Actinomadura rubteroloni: one gene and its partner. The protein of the gene in region 1 interacts with the protein of each later gene in a pairwise test. Links are inferred from orthologs where the notes say so. Each region holds a gene or a part of one and is shown in the gene's direction. Other genes may lie near its edges.

The links.
Region 2: the proteins of eno (region 1) and rpe interact in binary tests that used the Escherichia coli proteins (3 or more experiments, as listed by UniProt). The link is inferred for Actinomadura rubteroloni from one-to-one orthologs.

Annotation. Positions count from the first base shown.
Region 1 is NZ_MTBP01000001.1:2,153,854-2,156,982, forward strand. The notes cover bases 47-2,862. They hold eno (phosphopyruvate hydratase), read left to right. Parts: upstream 47-720; coding sequence 721-2,004; downstream 2,005-2,862. Other genes in these bases: BTM25_RS09525 (ABC transporter substrate-binding protein), read right to left, coding at 47-524; BTM25_RS09535 (FtsB family cell division protein), read left to right, coding at 2,016-2,471; BTM25_RS09540 (DUF501 domain-containing protein), read left to right, coding at 2,491-2,862. Also shown: more of BTM25_RS09525, read right to left, coding at 1-46; more of BTM25_RS09540, read left to right, coding at 2,863-3,006; BTM25_RS09545 (Ppx/GppA phosphatase family protein), read left to right, coding at 3,003-3,129. UniProt on the Escherichia coli protein: Catalyzes the reversible conversion of 2-phosphoglycerate (2-PG) into phosphoenolpyruvate (PEP). It is essential for the degradation of carbohydrates via glycolysis.
Region 2 is NZ_MTBP01000002.1:410,402-413,679, reverse strand. Bases 55-3,019 are described here. They hold rpe (ribulose-phosphate 3-epimerase), read left to right. Parts: upstream 55-1,179; coding sequence 1,180-1,860; downstream 1,861-3,019. Other genes in these bases: pnuC (nicotinamide riboside transporter PnuC), read left to right, coding at 2,878-3,019; BTM25_RS13280 (riboflavin synthase), read left to right, coding at 2,282-2,881; BTM25_RS30695 (helix-turn-helix domain-containing protein), read left to right, coding at 726-1,052; BTM25_RS13295 (hypothetical protein), read left to right, coding at 70-393. Also shown: more of pnuC, read left to right, coding at 3,020-3,278. UniProt on the Escherichia coli protein: Catalyzes the reversible epimerization of D-ribulose 5-phosphate to D-xylulose 5-phosphate.

The DNA of each region.
Region 1 (3,129 bases):
ACGACCTTGACGTCGCCGCTGCCGTCCTTGTTGGCCGTGAGGCCCTGCTGCTTGAGCCAGTAGCGCAGCGCGACGTCCTGGGTGTTGCCGAGCTGCGGCGTCGCGATCTTCTTGCCCTTGAGGTCGGCCGCGGCCTTGATCGTGGGCTTGACGATGAGCGAGACGCCGCCCGACGCCGCGCCCGAGTAGATCTTGATGGCCTTGCCGTGCGACTGCGACCACGCGTTGATCGACGGGTTCGGGCCGACGAACGTCGCGTCGATCGCGCCGGAGAACAGCGCCTCGACGGCGGCCGGGCCGGCGTTGAACGTCGCGGTCTTCGGGGCCGTGCCGAGGTGCTTGGCGAAGATGCCCTTCTCGACGCCGACGAGCGCGGTCGCGTGCGTGATGTTCGGGAAGTAACCGAGCCGCAGGGGCGCGTTCTTGCCGGAGGAGTCGTCGCCGCCACAGGCGGTCAGCGCACCCGATCCGGCGAGAAGGATCATGGCTGCTGCGGCCGCGCGCCCGCGGAACCTACGGAACATCGGTCAATCCCTACTGTTTCGGTTTGTTCGGTTTGAACAGTAGATAAGGTTGGTAATGAGTTCGTCAAGTCGCCTGCGTGGCACGGTTTTGTCACGATGCATCCGGATGCTCCGGGCGTGCCCCTTGGCCCCGCTCCCGGCCCCCTCGATAGGGTGACTAGCCAGCCGGAACCACCGCACGCACCAAGGAGCAGCCGTGTCGTCGATCGAGGCCGTCCTCGCCCGGGAGATCCTGGACTCCAGGGGCAACCCCACCGTCGAGGTCGAGGTCCTGCTCGCCGACGGCACCGAGGCCCGCGCCGCCGTGCCGAGCGGTGCGTCCACCGGCCAGTTCGAGGCCGTCGAGCTGCGCGACGGCGGCGACCGCTACAACGGCAAGGGCGTGCGCGACGCCGTCCGGGCCGTCAACGAGACGGTGGACGAGAAGCTCGTCGGCTACCCCGTCGCCGAGCAGCGCCTGATCGACCAGCTCCTCATCGACCTGGACGGCACGCCCGCCAAGTCCGTCCTCGGCGCCAACGCCATCCTCGGCGTGAGCCTCGCGGTCGCCAAGGCCGCCGCCGAGTCGGCCGGGCTGCCGCTGTTCCGCTACGTCGGCGGGCCGAACGCGCACCTGCTGCCCGTCCCGATGATGAACATCCTGAACGGCGGCGCGCACGCCGACACCAACGTGGACGTCCAGGAGTTCATGATCGCGCCGATCGGCGCGCCCACGTTCTCCGAGGCGCTGCGCTGGGGCACCGAGACCTACCACGCGCTGAAGTCGGTGCTGAAGGCCAAGGGCCTGAGCACCGGGCTCGGCGACGAGGGCGGCTTCGCCCCCGACCTGCCGAGCAACCGCGAGGCGCTGGACCTCATCCTGGAGGCGATCCGCAAGGCCGGGTTCACCCCCGGCCGCGACATCGCGCTCGCGCTCGACGTCGCCGCCAGCGAGTTCCACGACGCCGGGACCTACGCGTTCGAGGGCGGCAAGAAGTCCGCCGACGAGATGGCCGCCTACTACGCGGGCCTGCTCGCCGACTACCCGCTCGTCTCCATCGAGGACCCCCTGGACGAGGAGGACTGGACGGGCTGGAAGTCCCTCACCGACGCCGTCGGCGGACGCGTCCAGCTCGTCGGCGACGACCTGTTCGTCACCAACCCCGAGCGGCTCGCGCGCGGCATCGAGACCGGCACCGCCAACGCGCTGCTGGTCAAGGTCAACCAGATCGGCAGCCTCACCGAGACGCTGGACGCCGTCACCCTCGCCCAGACCAGCGGCTACCGCTGCATGATGAGCCACCGGTCCGGCGAGACCGAGGACACCACGATCGCCGACCTCGCCGTCGCGACCAACTGCGGCCAGATCAAGACCGGCGCGCCCGCCCGCAGCGACCGCGTCGCCAAGTACAACCAGCTCCTGCGGATCGAGGAGCTGCTGGACGACGCGGCCCGCTACGCCGGCGCCGCCGCCTTCCCGCGCTTCTCCGCCGAGGACTGACCGCGTCTCCGATGGCCCGGGACGCGAGCGAGGACACCGGCGACACCGGCCGCCGGGGCGACGGCGCCCCGGCGGGCCCGCCGCGCCCCGGGCTCGGCCACGCGCTGACCGGCCGCGCGGCGATCCTCGCGGTCGTCGTCTGCGCGATCGCGCTGAGCCTCGCCTACCCGGTCCGCGAGTACGTGGCGCAGCGCCAGGAGATCGCGCAACTGGAGCACCGGCAGGCCGAGGCGCGGCGGCAGGTGGACGAGCTGACGCGGCACAAGCAGCGGCTCGGCGACCGGTCCTACATCGAGCGCGAGGCCCGCCGGCGGCTGCGCTACTGCATGCCGGACGAGAAGTGCTACATCGTGCTGGACGGCGGCGACGGCGACGGGACACCGGCGGGCGGGAACGGCACCGGCCGCCGTCCGCCCTGGTACGAGACGCTGTGGCGGTCCGTGCGGGACGCCGACCGCCCGCGCTGAGCGGGAGAGAAGCCCGAGGATGATCGACGCAACAGACGAGGCCGCCGTCGCGGCCCAGCTCGGCCGTACGCCCCGCGGGATCCGGCGGGTGGCGTACCGTTGCCCGTGCGGACGGCCCGCGGTGATCGAGACGGCGCCGCGCCTCCCCGACGGAACGCCGTTCCCGACCCTGTTCTATCTGACCTGCCCGAAGGCCGCGTCCGCGATCGGGACGCTGGAGGGAAGCGGCGTGATGCGCGAGATGCAGGCCAGGCTCGCCGAGGACTCGGAGCTGGCCGCCGCCTACCGGGCCGCGCACGACGACTACCTGGCCCGCCGCGACGCGGCGGCGGCCGAGGACGGCGTCGAGCCGCTGCCCGCCGGGACGCAGAGCGCCGGGGGCATGCCCGAGCGGGTCAAGTGCCTGCACGCGCTGATCGCGCACGAGCTGGCCGTGCCGGGCGCCAACCCGTTCGGCCGGGAGGCGCTGGACGCGCTGCCCGAGTGGTGGCGGTCGGGACCCTGCGTCCGGCCGGAAGCGGAGGAGGAACGGTGACGCGCGTCGCGGCCGTGGACTGCGGCACCAACTCGGTCCGGCTGCTCGTCGCCGACGTCGCCGGCGCGGCGCTCACCGACGTCGAGCGGCGGATGGAGATCGTCCGGCTCGGCGAGGGCGTGG
Region 2 (3,278 bases), on another replicon or contig:
CCCGTCGGCCGAGAATCGCGGCAAACCTGGCGAATTGTACGAATGCCCATCCGTGTGAAGGAGGTAAGGATGTCGATCGTCCAGGCTGCGGACCAGGAACCGCAGCCCGCGAACCAGCGCACCACGTTCCTGGCGGCGTTGAGTCTCACGCTGCGGGAGCGGTACCCGGACGTCACCTGCCAGATCTCGCGGTTCAAGGCCCAACTGCCGCCCACGCTGCGCGTCGAATGGCGCGCTCACCACGTGGACGTGGGCTGCGACCTGACGTACGAGGGCTGGTCCCTCGTCGTCGGCTTCGACCCGCGCAAGGTGATCGGACCGGCGGGGCACCCCGTCCCGGCGGCGCGGGCCGTCGCGGAGCTTCTCGGTATCTCCCGCCACCCCGACTACTGAGCTCGAACGGACGATTTCCCGTCAGCGCGGCCGGCTATGTCGCCCGAGGGGATCGCACGCTTCGCCGCAGGGAATCGTCCGGCCCGGCGCTTGTCCGCGCCGTCGCGATCTTCTTCCGTCAGGCCCCGGCCTGGTAACTCCTCCGGGTGGGGTGGGCCGACGCGATCGTCCGCCGGTTCCGGTGAGGGGGCTCCACCCGGAGGCCCCGCCCGGTCGCCGCGTTCGCGGCATTCAAACGCCTTCGGGCTGCGCACGGCATTGCCGTTCGGCTGGTCGGCGCGGATCCGAGGTTTGTCCGAAGTACCAACCGTCTCGAACGAGAACACATGGCGATGAGCAAAGACAACGAGCACAAGCAGCCGACCCTCTACACGCCGTCGGAGGTGGCGCAGTTCTTCCGCGTCGATCCGAAGACCGTCACGCGGTGGGCCAGGACCGGGACCCTCAATCCGATCACCCTGCCGTCGGGTCACCGGCGGTATCACGCGACCGAGATTCACGAGTTGTTGAAGATCGGGAACGCCAAGGAGCCCGCCGTTCCGCGTGAGGAGGCCGAGTTCGTGCCCGGCCTGCGGGCGCTGGCGGTGCTCCAGAGCGTCGTCCGGGACTACTTCGACGGCGACCCGTCCGCCGTCATGCGGGCGCTCGCCGGCGCCTGAGCGTCCGCGATCCTCCGGCCGGGCGGTTCGCGCGCCCGGCCGGAGGGTCCTCGGCGGCCGGGTCACCCGTGCTCTCCCTCGGGCGGGTGAGGAGGGGCGGGACGGGCGCATCTAGACTTTCGGCATCATGGCTCCGCAGATCTCACCCAGCATCCTGTCCGCCGACTTCGCCCATCTGGCCGACGACGTCAACCGCGTCGCCGATGCCGCCGACTGGGTCCACGTCGACGTCATGGACAACCACTTCGTCCCCAACCTCACGATCGGGCTCCCGGTCGTGGAGGCGCTGCTCCGGACGAGCCCGATCCCCCTCGACTGCCACCTCATGATCGAGGACCCGGACCGGTGGGCGCCGCGGTTCGCCGAGGTCGGGGCGGGCAGCGTCACGATCCACGCGGAGGCCGCCAAGGCGCCCATCCGGACGCTGCGGGCCATCCGCTCGGCCGGTGCCCGCGCGTCCCTCGGGATCAACCCCGCGACGGCCATCGAGCCGTACGCGGACCTGTTCGGCGAGATCGACATGCTGCTGCTGATGACCGTGGAGCCCGGCTTCGGCGGCCAGAAGTTCCTGGACGTCGTGCTGCCCAAGGTCCGCCGCGCCCGCGCCCTCATCAAGGACCGCGACCTGCCCGTCTGGCTCCAGGTGGACGGCGGCGTCAGCGCCGAGACCATCGAGCGCTGCGCCGAGGCGGGCGCGGACGTCTTCGTCGCGGGCAGCGCCGTCTACGGCGCCGACGACCCCGCCGAGGCCGCGCGCCGCCTGCGCGCCCAGGCCGAGAAGGCGACCGAGGCCGCCGGCTGGGCCTGACGACGCACGTTCCGGCCGCCCGAAAGCTGACTTTCGGGCGGCCGACGCATGTCGGGCCGGCCGCGCGGTCGGGCGGCCGAGGTGGGGCGCGTCGCGTGGGCCGTGCGGTCGGTGGGGCGTCCGAAATGTCCCACCGTGGGGAATCCCACATAGGGACGGGAATGTCGGTCGTGGCACACTGGTTGGCAAGCAGTGAAACGCGTGCTCCGGGGTCGGTGAAAGTCCGAACCGGCGGTGACAGTCCGCGACCCGGCCGAAGCCATCGGCCGGTTGACCCGGTGGAATTCCGGGACCGACGGTGAAAGTCCGGATGGGAGGCAGCGCGCGAGTCACCCCTGCGTACCAGGGGTGACGTGTCCTCGCATCATGCGGGAAAACATCCCCGGAGCCTCGCCTGGAACGGTCAGGAGGCCCGGGAGACATGTTCACCGGCATCGTCGAGGAACTCGGCGAGATCACGGCGGTCGAGCCGCTCGCCGACTCGGCGCGGCTCGCGATCCGCGGCCCGCTCGTCACCGAGGACGCCGTGCACGGCGCGTCGATCGCCGTCAACGGCGTCTGTCTCACCGTCGTGGAGACGCGCGACGGGATCTTCACCGCCGACGTCATGAAGGAGACCCTGGACCGGTCCTCCCTCGGCGCGCTGAAAGCGGGCTCCCGCGTCAACCTGGAACGTCCCGTCCGGCTGAACGACCGGCTCGGCGGCCACCTCGTCCAGGGCCATGTGGACGGCGTCGGCACCCTGATCTCCCGCGAGCCCGGCGAGCGCTGGGACGTCGTCACGTTCTCCCTCCCCGAGGACCTGGCCCGCTACGTCGTGGACAAGGGCTCCATCACGGTCGACGGCATCAGCCTCACCGTCGTGGAGGCGACGAAAGACCGGTTCAGCGTGTCGCTCATCCCGACCACGCTCGACCTCACCACGCTCGGCCACAAGGTCCCCGGCGACCCGGTGAACCTGGAAGTGGACGTCGTCGCCAAGTACGTCGAGCGGATGCTCGGCGACCGGGTCGCGCCGTGAACTGGCTCGGCGCCGGGTTCTCCCTGTTCGGCGAGCACGTCCTGTGGACGGACCTCGCCGGCAACATCCTGTCGCTCGCGGTCGTCTGGCTCGCGATGCGCCGGACGATGTGGACGTGGCCCGTCCAGTTCGCGGGCGCCGCGCTGCTGCTGGCCGCGTCCCTGCACGCGCACGTCCCCGGGAACGCGCTCAAGCAGGTGCTGTTCGGCGTCCTCGCGGTCTACGGCTGGATCATGTGGACGCGCGGCCGGCGCGGCGGCGGCGACCTCGCCGTCCGCAAGGCCACCGCGCGCGAGCGGATCGTGCTGCTGGCCGCGCTCGCAGCCGGGACGGTCGCCGTCGCGCAGATCTTCGCCCACCTGACCTGGCTGCACGTCACCTGGTCGCCGTGGGCGAA